2 linked regions of the Anaerocolumna sp. AGMB13020 genome follow. The protein of the gene in region 2 binds, or shares a complex with, the protein of the main gene of each other region. Links are inferred from orthologs where the notes say so. Each region holds a gene or a part of one and is shown on either strand. Other genes may lie near its edges. The genes, in order: R2R35_RS18865 and uvrB.

Region 1 (6,105 bases), 930 kb from region 2 along the record:
GGAATGCCTTATGCGCATACTCACGAATGCGGATTAGCCCTGCTTGAGATATTTGGACTGAAATGTAATGTCAATTATAAAGGCGGATTTGTTATGGGGCTAGGTGCTATGCTGAACGGAGAACCCTTAGAGAAACTCCTGAATGGGAAAACTGTTATCAGGCAGTTTCATATTTTTGCAGAGCATATCAGCAGGAACGAAGACGCTCCAAAGGAGGACTATTTAAAGGCACAGTTTCATGTACCGGTCTTTGTATTCCGTATAATGGCTATCGGGATGAATCAAAGGATGAAAAAGGAATTTAAAAAGCATGGTATCCATAGGAATCACAAAAGCCCATATTTGTCAGAGGACTAAAGAGGAGGCTTGGATTACATTCGTTTTGCTGCATCCATGGCCAGTGCCGAGCGCTCACATTCCTCCGTCTGCATGGTTATCTGGTAACACAGCGGACTTCCTTTCATTTTCTCAAACACATAACTAAGACCGTTGGTACGTTCATCCAGAAGTGGATGGTCAATCTGTCCGGGATCGCCTAAAAGTATGACTTTTGTACCTTTACCGACTCTTGTTACAATACCTTTAACCTGCTTGGGAGTAAGGTTCTGTGCTTCATCAATTATGAGATAAGTGTGGGTAATAGAGCGTCCTCTGATGAAATTCATCGCTTCTGCCATGATAATTCCACGTGAGAATAATTCCTCGATTTTGCCACGAAGTTCTTTTTCATTCTTATAGCGTTCCTTTTCATTCTTATCCACCAATATTTCAAGGTTATCAATAACAGGTCTCAGATAAGGTGCTATTTTCTCCTGTTCAGTACCAGGCAGAAATCCGATGTCCTCATCAAACTGTACATTAGGTCTTGTTATCAGGATTCTCCGGTAACTTTTCTTCTCTGTCTCAAAAATGCACGCAAGACCAACCGCCAGAGAGTAGAAAGTCTTCGCTGTACCTGCCGGACCCTTAACAATTACTAATGGGGCGGTATTGGCATCTTCCAGCAGTGCCTCCTGCAGAAAACGCTGTCCCACATTTGCCGGCTTAACCCCAAAGGGTTCTTCCTTCAGGCTTTTTAAGGGGACAATCAGCTTGCCGTTATACCTTCCAAGTAAGGTTTTCTTCTCACTGGTCTCTGAGTGTATGATAAAGAACTGGTTATGAACTGGTTTAACCTCCTGGCGGAAAGCGGCCAGAGCAGTATCATCTTCCGCAGTGCTTGGATTAACTGAAGAGGTACGTTGATAGATTTGATCAGGAGCGATCCCTTTTTTCTTGAAGTCACCCATGGCTTTGTCGGAAGCGTAGACGTGCAGCCTGCCATTATACTGTTCTTTGAGCAAAGGAGACTGTTCCGTAGTAAAATCCTCCGCCGCAATTCCTATCTTTTGTGCTTTTAACCGAACAAGAATATCTTTGGTAACCAGAATAACTGATTCTCCTTTTTCCGCCAGCCCTTTGCAGACTTTAAGGATACGATTATCGTTAGAGTCCAAGGCATAGATAAAAGGAAGATCCACATGTACAAAATTAGCTTCTATTTTTAGAGAACCGCCGGAAAGAAGGGTAACACCTTCAAAAAGGTTACCGGTCTGTCTTAACTGTTCCAGGCAGCGAATAGACTGTCTTGCATTAGCACCTCTTTCTCCGTCATCGTTTTTAAGCTTATCCAACTCTTCCAGGACAGCGATGGGAAGCACGACTTTATTATCCTCGAAGGAACTAAGGGCATAGGGAGCTTGGATCAATACATTGGTGTCTAAAACATAGGTTTTTGTCATAGGAACCCCTCCATAAGGTTAATATAGATGCATTGAAAGAATTTTAAATTTCATTATCAAGAGATATTGTGCCTTCCTTATCTGGGCAGCAGGTCTTGACCGATTACCGAGTCTCTGTCCAGTCCGCAAGTAGTTTCTAGTGAAATGGAAATGGATAAAACTGGAGAAGTAAAAAGAAAGCTTACTGCCAGTACAATTGCAGTAAGCTTCTTATGATACATAATGTCGTTTTGCAAGTGTGATATATTTTCTGGAGAAAATCTGACGTTTGGCGTAGAACAGGAACATACCAATACTGTATAGAAATGAGATGATTAGAAGAATTGGTTTTACAATGCCATGAAGCATAAACATAGGCTATACCTCCTTGATTGTTTGATATAAACAGGTTTAATGGTATCTGTTTTATTTATACTCCAAAACTGAAGTTCCTTCAATCAAAGAATTGTAAAGTGTATATGTGAAATTGGTAAATACGAGACAGGAGTACTGCAGAGCTTCAGAGCTTGTCAGAAAAAAGACTGACAGCACAGTCGTATTCCTTCTGTAGTGTCAGTCTATGTTTAATTACTCAGTTGTTGTTTCAGTTTCAGGCTGATCAGATACTTTAGTAGCATTGTCACCTGCTTCAGTTTTACAACCGCAGTCACAGCCACAAGAATCATCATCATCGTCGTCATCAAAATCATCGTCGAAATCATCATCAAAATCTTCAAGATAATCAGGTGTGAAATATCTGTATACGGCATATGCTATACCTGCAACAGCAGCTACAGCTCCAATCACTGCTAAAATAGTAAGAATGCAGTTGCCGGATTTCTTTTCTTCTTTTTTGTGTAACAGGTCATTTACTGAGTTAAATAAATCTTCCATCTTTGTATTCATAATAGCACGTCCTTTCATGTAGAGTTTATTCCCTTGTATTATACCACAAAGATACAGATTTTACTATAGAAAAACTGGAAAATGCATGTAATTAAGATAATTTTTTCAATTTAGCAAAAGAAGCAAGCATTTTTTTGGTTCCTGCACCGGAAAAATCTACCGTTACTTCGTAATCCTTACCGGCATTGTTAATATTTGTAACAAGACCTACTCCGAACTTGATATGAGATACCGTATCACCAATGCCATAGTCTATGGTGCCAAGATTGCTGCCTCCAAACTCCCTGGGAGTTTGGGCAAAGGTTTTGGGTTTGTCAAATACATTGTCAGAAAATGCTTTTCCTGCTGAACCTGCAGCCTTTTTATTGAATTCCGGTACCAGGCTGTTATGGGAGTTGCTGCGGAACGGACTTGAGTTATACGGATTCTGCTCCATGGTAAGTAGATATCTCGGTATTTCACGAATAAATCTCGAGGCTCTGTTAAACTGTGTCTCTCCACGTAACATACGTTGAGAGCAGGCACTTAAGGACAGACGTTTCATTGCTCTTGTAATACCTACATAGCAAAGGCGTCTCTCTTCTTCGATTTCCGTCTCGGGATCTTCTGCATGTATAGACATATAACTTGGAAAGAGACCATCTTCCATACCGCACAGATATACATAGGGGAATTCAAGCCCTTTCGCACTGTGAAGAGTCATAAGTACTACCACGTTGCTATCGGCAGACAGGTTGTCGATATCTGACACCAGTGCAACCTCTTCCAGGAAATCACTTAAGGAAGGGGGTTCCAGAGCATTGTCTTCAAAAGCAACAATTTTACTCTTTAATTCGCCGATGATATCCAGGCGGTCTTCTTCATTTTCCAGTTCCTGACCTTTTAAGTCCTCAACATAACCTGTAGCTTCAATGATTTCCTCCAAAAGATCACTGATGGAATAATCAGGACGTGCAATTTTGGATTTTAAGATTTCAATAAGGCTTACAAAAGGTGAAATCTTAGCAGCAGTTCTGCCAAGACCCGGTATGTATTCTGCCTGTCTCAATGCTTCATAGAAGCTGATACCGTTATTTGCTGCATAAACATCTACTTTGTCTATGGTTGCAAGTCCAATACCTCTCTTGGGTACATTGATGATACGTTTTACTGCCAGGCTGTCCAGGCCGTTATCTATGGTCTTTAAATAAGAGAGCAGATCCTTAACCTCTTTACGTGCATAGAAGTTAATACTTCCAATGATCTTATAAGGAATATTTCTGACTACCAGCTTCTCTTCGAAGATACGGGATTGTGCGTTGGTTCGGTATAGAATGGCAAAATCCTGATAAGCAGCTTCTCCAGACTGAACAATACTGGCTATTTCAGTAACAATGTTTTCTGCTTCTTCCAGGTCTCTGTCAAATTGGGTAAAGCGTACGGCGTCTCCATCCGCGTTATCCGTCCAGAGGGCCTTATCCTTTCTTCCAGAATTATTGGAAATAACTTCGTTGGCAGCCTCAAGGATCTTCTTTGTTGAGCGATAGTTCTGTTCCAGTTTGATAACCTGGGCTTCCGGATATTCTTTCTCAAAGTTAAGGATATTATAGATATTGGCACCCCGGAATTTATAGATGGACTGATCATCATCGCCTACAACGCATAGATTATGTTCTCTGCGTCCATCATCATGTATTCCGTCTGCCAATAGCTTAATTAATCTGAACTGTGCTGTATTGGTATCCTGATATTCGTCCACCATAATATACTGAAAACGCCGCTGAAAATAAGTAAGAGCTTCCTTGCTGGTCTGAAAGAGTTCAATGGTCTTAAAGATCAGATCGTCAAAATCCAGGGCATTGTTAGCCTTTAATCGCTTCTGATATTCTTTGTATACAGCTGCATACTTCTGCCTGTTAAAATCACCTACCGCACGCAGCTCATATTCTTCCGGTGTTATCAGTTCATCTTTGGCAGAGGAGATCATGGATAAGAGAGTCCTTTCCTTGAGATTCTTGGTATCAATCTGCAGATATTTACACACTTCTCTCATCAGGGTCTTCTGATCATCACTGTCATAAATGGTAAAACCCTTATCATAACCCAGCACATCGATCCATCTTCTAAGAATTCTTACGCAAGTGGAATGAAAGGTACTAACCCAGATATTTTCAGAACCGTAGCCTACAATATTATCTACACGTTCTCTCATTTCCCCGGCAGCCTTGTTGGTAAAGGTCAGGGCAAGGATATTCCAGGGATTAACGCCTCTGTGTTCCATCAGATAAGCTATTCGGTGGGTTAACACACGGGTCTTGCCGGAACCGGCACCAGCCAGTATCAGCAATGGCCCTTTAAAGTGCTCAACAGCCTTTCGTTGTTCGGTATTTAAGGTATCGTAAATGCTCATTATAAATCACCTTTCCTGTATGGTTAAAATCTCTCAATGTCTTAATAAAGCTCAATAAGAGAGCTAGTCTACTTCTTTCGCGCTGACATTTTCTTAAAGCAAAAGGTTGTGCAGACAGTCGCTGTACAACCCAAAGCTTAAGCTCACAGGCAAACATATGTTTAATTATACCATGGAATAAGGGGATAGACAAGGAATACCTCTCATTACCTGATTGGATTATTCTGCTGCCCGGCTACCACAGCAGAGCTTTCGTTGTCAGAGGAATCAGGTTCCAGATTACTTTTTTGTATGGAAATAGTTGCAAGGGTACTGCTGACCTGAGATAAGAGTACTGCTATCAGATCTAGTTCGTCTGTGGTTTTGTCTTTTGAAATAGCAATGGCAAGAGAAGCGGCAAAAGCGGCTAATTCTTCCGGACACATCAAAAAATCACCTCTTATCAGTATATGAAGTATTTGTGAAAGGGTGTTCCTAAAAATATTTGTTTACATCAAGTTTTCCATACTATATAATGGAAGAAGAGGTGATTACAATGGATTTTAGGGATGACAAGTATTTAAAGACCCTGATACAGGGAATGAAGAAGCTGGATTACATTGATCCGGATGATATTCCTAACATTGATTTATACATGGATCAGGTCACGACCTTTATGGATGAGCATCTGAAATCCTCCAAGCGTTATAACGAGGACAAGCTCTTAACAAAGACCATGATCAATAACTATACAAAGAATGATCTGCTGCCGGCTCCCAATAAGAAGAAATATACCAAGGAGCATATGCTGATGCTGATATTTATATATTATTTTAAGAATATCCTCAGTATTAACGATATCCAGCAGATGTTTGGTCCGCTTACCGAGAAGTACTATGGTGGGTCTTCAGGCATCGGATTAGAAGAAATCTATAAAGAAGTATTCCGATATGAAGAAGAACAGATGGATAATCTTCTTAAGGATGTTATCAGAAAGTACCGCAAATCCCAGGAAACCTTTTCGGAGGTGAAGTCCCAGGAGGACAAGGAATTCCTGAATGTCTTTTCCTT
Region 2 (6,048 bases):
CACTTACCTTACACCAGTGTACAGACATCACCTTTCATTTTGTCGCATTTTATGCTGTCTGTATATATTTAATTACTTCCTGTTATGGTTAGAAATCTCAATCTAGCCAGTATCTTTACCTTATTAAAATCATAACACCTGAATTTTATTATAATAAACCTGAAAACAATCTATTATCAGAATACCGCATGTATATCTGCTGTCTCTGTCTTGGGACCTATGCTTGGAATAAGTTGTGTATCCACTTCCCATACTTCTATTAACCGCTTGTACAAACTCTCCTTATTTATACAGCATCCGTAATTTATGCTAATGCCGATAAATGCTTTATTGTCAGGATAGGCACAGCTTGCCTGGGATTTGAAGCGGAAAGCTGTATAAACAATGGCTCATCCTCTTGTTTGTTACCGTACAAATATCAGGAACAAATATTAGTTACAAATATCAGATAAAAATATCAGATACAAATAGTTATCTATTATCATTCAAATACAGTACCAATACTCTAATCTTCCATATCATGCAGCTGCTTCTTTAATTCCATCAGATGATCTCTTAACTCTGCTGCAAGTTCGAAATTCAGCTCTGCAGCTGCTGTCTGCATATCCTTGGTAACTTTCTTGACAACTGCCTCCAGCTCTTTGCGGGACATGGATTCCGGATCCTTATCCATCTTATAAAAATTCTTATCGGCCTTTTTCGAAATTCGTATTAGCTCTCGTACCTTCTTCTGAATGGTGGTAGGTGTAATACCATGCTCTTCATTGTATTTCTGCTGGATTGCTCTTCTTCGGTTGGTTTCTGATATCGCTTTATTCATGGAATCTGTTATCTTATCCGCATACATGATAACTCGTCCTTCGGAGTTACGGGCTGCACGTCCGATGGTCTGGATAAGTGAAGTCTCCGAACGCAGGAAACCTTCCTTATCAGCGTCTAAGATAGCTACCAGAGTGATTTCCGGAATGTCAAGACCTTCTCGGAGCAAGTTAATACCCACCAATACATCGAATACGTCCATACGCATATCACGAATAATCTCGGATCTTTCCAGGGTATCGATATCGGAATGGAGATACTTCACGCGGATTCCGACTTCTCTCATATAAGCCGTCAGATCTTCTGCCATCCTCTTGGTCAGTGTGGTAACTAAGATCTTATTCTTATTAGCAACCTCTTTATTTACTTCGCCAATCAGGTCATCAATCTGACCATTAACCGGTCTGACCATAACCTCCGGATCCAAAAGACCGGTAGGTCTGATAATCTGTTCCGTACGTAATAATTCGTGTTCCTTTTCGTAAACAGACGGAGTAGCTGATACAAACATCATCTGATTAATCTTACTTTCGAACTCTTCAAAATTCAAAGGTCTGTTGTCCTTAGCAGACGGCAGACGGAAACCAAAATTAACCAAAGTGCTCTTTCTGGCCTGGTCACCTGCATACATACCTCTTATCTGTGGTATGGTAATATGGGACTCATCCACGATAATTAAGAAGTCATCAGGAAAATAATCTATCAGGGTATGAGGGGTACTTCCCGGCTCCAGTCCTGAAAGATGTCTGGAGTAATTCTCAATACCGGAACAGAAGCCGGTCTCCCGAAGCATCTCTATATCAAAGTTCGTTCTCTCAGCAATTCTCTGCGCTTCCAGAAGCTTGTCTTCACTCTTAAAATATAGCACTCTTTCATCTAATTCTTCCTGTATGGTGTTAATGGCACCCTCTAGTTTTTCCTGTGATACTACATAATGGGAGGCCGGAAAGATTGCCATGTGTTCCAAGGTACATTTTATCTCTCCCGTAAGTACATCAATCTCTGTTATCCGGTCAATCTCGTCACCAAAGAATTCCACGCGGACAGCCCTGTCATCGGAAGTAACAGGGAATATCTCTACCACATCTCCGTTAACACGGAAGGTGCCACGCTTGAAATCCATATTGTTTCTGGTATATTGAAGATCTACCAGCTTTCTTAATATCTCATCCCTCTCCCTTACCATACCGGGGCGTAAGGAAATTACCATCTCCTGATAATCAATGGGATCTCCTAAACCATAGATACAGGAAACACTGGCTACAATGATTACATCTCTTCGTTCCGATAAGGCCGCTGTGGCTGAATGCCTTAGCTTATCAATCTCATCATTAATAGCTGAATCCTTCTCTATATAGGTATCTGTTGAAGGCACATAAGCTTCCGGCTGATAGTAATCATAATAACTGACAAAGTACTCTACGGAATTCTCAGGAAAAAACTCTTTAAATTCACCATAAAGCTGCGCTGCCAGGGTCTTATTATGTGCAATTACCAGAGTTGGCCGGTTAAGCTCCTGAATAACATTGGCCATGGTAAAAGTCTTTCCGGAACCGGTCACGCCAAGGAGAGTCTCAAACTGGTTTCCTTCCCGAAAACCTTGCAAAAGCTGCTTTATTGCCTCTGGCTGATCCCCAGTAGGAGAATATTCCGAAACAAGCTTAAATTCACTCATTTTACTATCCTTTCTATAGCGCACTGCTTTCTTACGACCACCTGAATTCATGGAGGGTTACGACACTTGCAGGACGCTGCCTCTTTCCTCGTTAACTTTCGTCTTTATAAGTATGGGTTTCTGATATTCCTTTCTAAACCGGAATTCAGAATAACCCGAATATTTACCTGCTATCAATTTCATGTCATTATATCATAACTGTAAATTGAATGCAATGATTTTTCGAATGTTTGTTCTGTATTTGCATAGAGAAAAACAGCCAGCTGTTATCGGTTTTCTTGTCACATTTTACAATAATCTCCGATTATAAGCTGGCTGTTTAATATACGATTATTTAAGGATATTGCTTCAAATTCGAGCTGATAAAAGTGTCTCTGGCAATTATTTTCGGCAATTATACCTTCCACTTCGTCTTACTTATTTTTGTTTATTTATTTTGTTATACTTATTTTTATCTTACTTTTTTATCTTACTAATTTTTTGCTTTATTTATTTTTTGCTTTATTTTTTTTGCTTTGTTTATTTTTGCTTTGTTTATTTTCTTACTCATTTTTTTGCTTTACTTATTTTTTTGCTTTGATTTCTTTGTTCAGAATACTGATAGCCTTCTGAAGCTGGTTATCTTCCTTCTTCTCAATTACGACTTTCTGGCGAAGTGCATCATCAAGTTCAACGGTTACATCAGGAGAAATACCAATCTTATGGATGTTTCTACCCTTAGGTGTATAATATTTGGATACGGTAACTTTAATTGCTGTCCCATCGGTTAAAGGAAGGATGGACTGAACAATACCTTTTCCAAAGCTTGTGGTTCCGACGATCGTTCCCTTTTCATAATCCTGGATGGCACCGGCAAAGATTTCAGAAGCACTTGCGCTGTTTCCGTTAATCAGCACAGCCAAAGGTTTCTTGAACTCTTCTTTGCTGTCGGATTTGTATTCATCACGGTTGCCGTATTTGTCTTCTGTATATACGATCATTCCACTGGGGAGCATACGGTCCAACATATCTACCACGGTATCAAGTAATCCGCCCGGATTATTTCTGATATCTATTACAAGACCTTTCTGTCCCTGTTTCTCAAGGTCTGCAAGTGCCTGGCGGAACTGTTCTGCTGTAACCTCATCAAATTCAGAGATAGAAATATATCCGATCTTATTAGCAAGCATTTCATACTCTATGGTAGGCACTTCTACTTTACGTCTGGTTATTGTAAATTCAATCGGATCAGCTTCACCTTCTCTGACAATGGTAACATTAACCGTGGTACCTTCTTCTCCTTTGATTTTACCGACTACTTCTGTTATATCTTTTCCTGTTACTTCTTCTTCATTGACTTTATAAAGCACATCTCCTGGCAGAAGACCTGCTTCATAGGCCGGACCACCCACAAAAGGTTTCACGATAGAGAGTACACCCGTCTTAACATCGGAGGAAACTGTTGCACCGATACCATAATACACACCGCTGGAGGATTCCATTAAAGCAGTGTATTCCTCTTTGGTATAATATACGGAATAAGGATCATCAAGACTTTGCAGAAGCCCTTTATAAATACCTTCTGCCATGGTATTCTTATCTACCTTTTCCATATAATACTTATCTATCAGGCCTTCCAGTTTATCAATTTTCTTAAGGATATCCTGATCTGTTACCTGCGCTGCTGCTGAAGCACTGGTATTCTCTGTTTTAACCGTATCATTTTCCCTCAACAGGTTCTCGTTTATCTTATTGGCAAAGACCGTTACAACAATTGCTACGATAACAAAAGTTGCAGCTAACCCGGATAAAAATCCGTTCAGAAATTTATTCTTCATTGCTTTTACCTCTTTTCCGGGTCAGTCGGTACTATGGCTGCCCCTAATTTTATTGTCTAAACATATCTGTCTATCGCAAGGGTAATTTATTGATTTCATAATCTCGTTAGTAACTGACGTAGTTCAAGGGATTCTTATATTCACCGTTTACAGTAACTGCAAAGTGGAGATGGGGCCCAGTGGATATTCCTGTTGAACCTACGAGGGCAATTGACTGTCCCTGGCTCACTTCATCGCCTACCGATACCAAAAGCTTGGAACAATGCATATAAATCGTGTAGGTACTGTTACCATGATAAATCATAATGTAATTACCACCAGAAACACTATAAGAGGCTGTTACTACACTTCCTCCTGCTGCCGCAACAATCGTTGTACCGGTGGGAGCGCCAATATCAATTCCTTTGTGGTATGTACTGGCACCTTCCGTAGGCTGGTCACGGTAACCAAATCCAGAGGTTATCCTGCTGCTTGAAGGAACAGGCCACTTAAAGCCGTTTACTGTAGTTTGCGAAGAATCGCCGTCACCGGAGGAGGAATTGTTGTCCGTAGAATTATTGTCTGCATCAGAGGAGTTTTGATTCTTGGCTTCTTCCTGCTTTCTTCGCTCTTCCTCTTCTTTTCTTTTACGCTCTTCCTCTTCTTTCCTTCTGCGCTCTGCTTCTTCGATTCTCTTTCTCTCAGCTTCTAACAATTGCTCGATAGCCGCTTCCTGATCTGCGATTTTCTGCGTATATTCAGCTGACAGTGCCTCTGACTGATTTATACTCTTTTGGTACTTGACAACTTCTGCATTCTTATCTTTCAGCAATCTCTCGATGGTCCCCTGTTCAAAGGTAAGTTCATCCTTTAAGGTATTTAAATCCTCCAGTACGACCTTCTGCTCGGCTTCTTTTTTTGTTACTTCTTCTTTTAGTTTCTTATAACCTTCCAAAAGTCCGTTATCATACTCTGTGATTTTCTCCTTATATTCCATTTGATTCAGCATGTCGGAAAAATCCTCTGACTGCAGGAGTATCTCAAGAATACCTGTATCGCCATTCTCATACATATATTTAATACGGCTCTTCATAACAGAGTACTGGTCTTTTTCTTTCTCTTTCGCTTTTACCAAATCTTCTTCAATAATTTTCAAATCGCTTTCAGCTGTCTTTATCTTCTTATTGAGTTTATCAACTTCCTCGGTAAGATCATTCAGCTCCAAATCTAATTTCTCGATATATTTAAGTATATCATCTTTTTCTTTTTCTAATTCCTTAATTTTCGATTCAGTTTCTTCCTTTTTTCGTTCAAGGGCTGTCTTATTCTGTTTCGCTTTATCAATTTCACCAGCATAACTCAGGATATTCTGAGTAGCAAAAATCAGAACCAATAATACTACCGGAACAAGCTTTAAATTTCTATGTATCAATTTTTTGAAATCAACAGGACGGCCTTTTCGATCTGTAAACTGTATCCTCTTCATTCGCACCTCTTCCCCTTTATCATTGCATGTCTACTTGCCTTCTTTTAAACGCAGCTGCTTTCTGACAGTAAGAAAGCTGCCAAAGAATCCGATTCCCACTCCCAAGATAAGGCTTAAGGGAACCAATGTTTTAAATATACCATTAACTTCAATAAATTGAAAGGTCCTGAAAATATTATTATATTTCCCGGATATGTAATCTATCAATCTATTATACATAAAATAAAGAAATACCAACGGAATTACCGAACCTAAAAACCCGATTGTAATTC

Evidence for each region.
Region 1: the proteins of uvrB (region 2) and R2R35_RS18865 are in contact, whole or in part, in a crystal structure (PDB 7EGT), measured with the Thermus thermophilus proteins. The link is inferred for Anaerocolumna sp. AGMB13020 from one-to-one orthologs. Residues at the interface, in WP_096411307.1 of Thermus thermophilus: Glu23, Leu25, Arg26, Asp27, Gly28, Glu29, Arg30, Phe31, Arg55, Glu326, Asp327, Phe328, Glu379, Ser382, Gln383, His398, Gly400, Arg401; in WP_096412145.1 of Thermus thermophilus: His654, Arg656, Phe657, Gln666, Asp668, Glu669, Lys680, Arg681, Leu682, Ser683, Lys685, Tyr686, Ala687.

Annotation. Positions count from the first base shown.
Region 1 is NZ_CP136910.1:4,532,308-4,538,412, forward strand. Bases 2,407-5,425 are described here. They hold R2R35_RS18865 (ATP-dependent helicase), read right to left. Parts: upstream 5,056-5,425; coding sequence 2,758-5,055; downstream 2,407-2,757. Other genes in these bases: R2R35_RS18860 (hypothetical protein), read right to left, coding at 2,407-2,684; R2R35_RS18870 (DUF6774 domain-containing protein), read right to left, coding at 5,262-5,425. Also shown: R2R35_RS18845 (NAD(P)H-dependent oxidoreductase), read left to right, coding at 1-357; R2R35_RS18850 (PhoH family protein), read right to left, coding at 372-1,781; R2R35_RS18855 (hypothetical protein), read right to left, coding at 1,992-2,135; more of R2R35_RS18860, read right to left, coding at 2,349-2,406; more of R2R35_RS18870, read right to left, coding at 5,426-5,480; R2R35_RS18875 (DUF1836 domain-containing protein), read left to right, coding at 5,591-6,105. UniProt on the Escherichia coli protein: A helicase with DNA-dependent ATPase activity. Unwinds DNA duplexes with 3'-5' polarity. Translocates on single-stranded DNA with 3'-5' polarity. Initiates unwinding more efficiently from a nicked substrate than double-stranded DNA.
Region 2 is NZ_CP136910.1:3,606,538-3,612,585, reverse strand. What follows is about bases 1-2,962. They hold uvrB (excinuclease ABC subunit UvrB), read right to left. Parts: upstream 2,495-2,962; coding sequence 506-2,494; downstream 1-505. In the rest of the region: R2R35_RS15000 (S41 family peptidase), read right to left, coding at 3,058-4,311; R2R35_RS14995 (murein hydrolase activator EnvC family protein), read right to left, coding at 4,418-5,776; permease-like cell division protein FtsX, read right to left, coding at 5,807-6,048. UniProt on the Escherichia coli protein: The UvrABC repair system catalyzes the recognition and processing of DNA lesions. A damage recognition complex composed of 2 UvrA and 2 UvrB subunits scans DNA for abnormalities.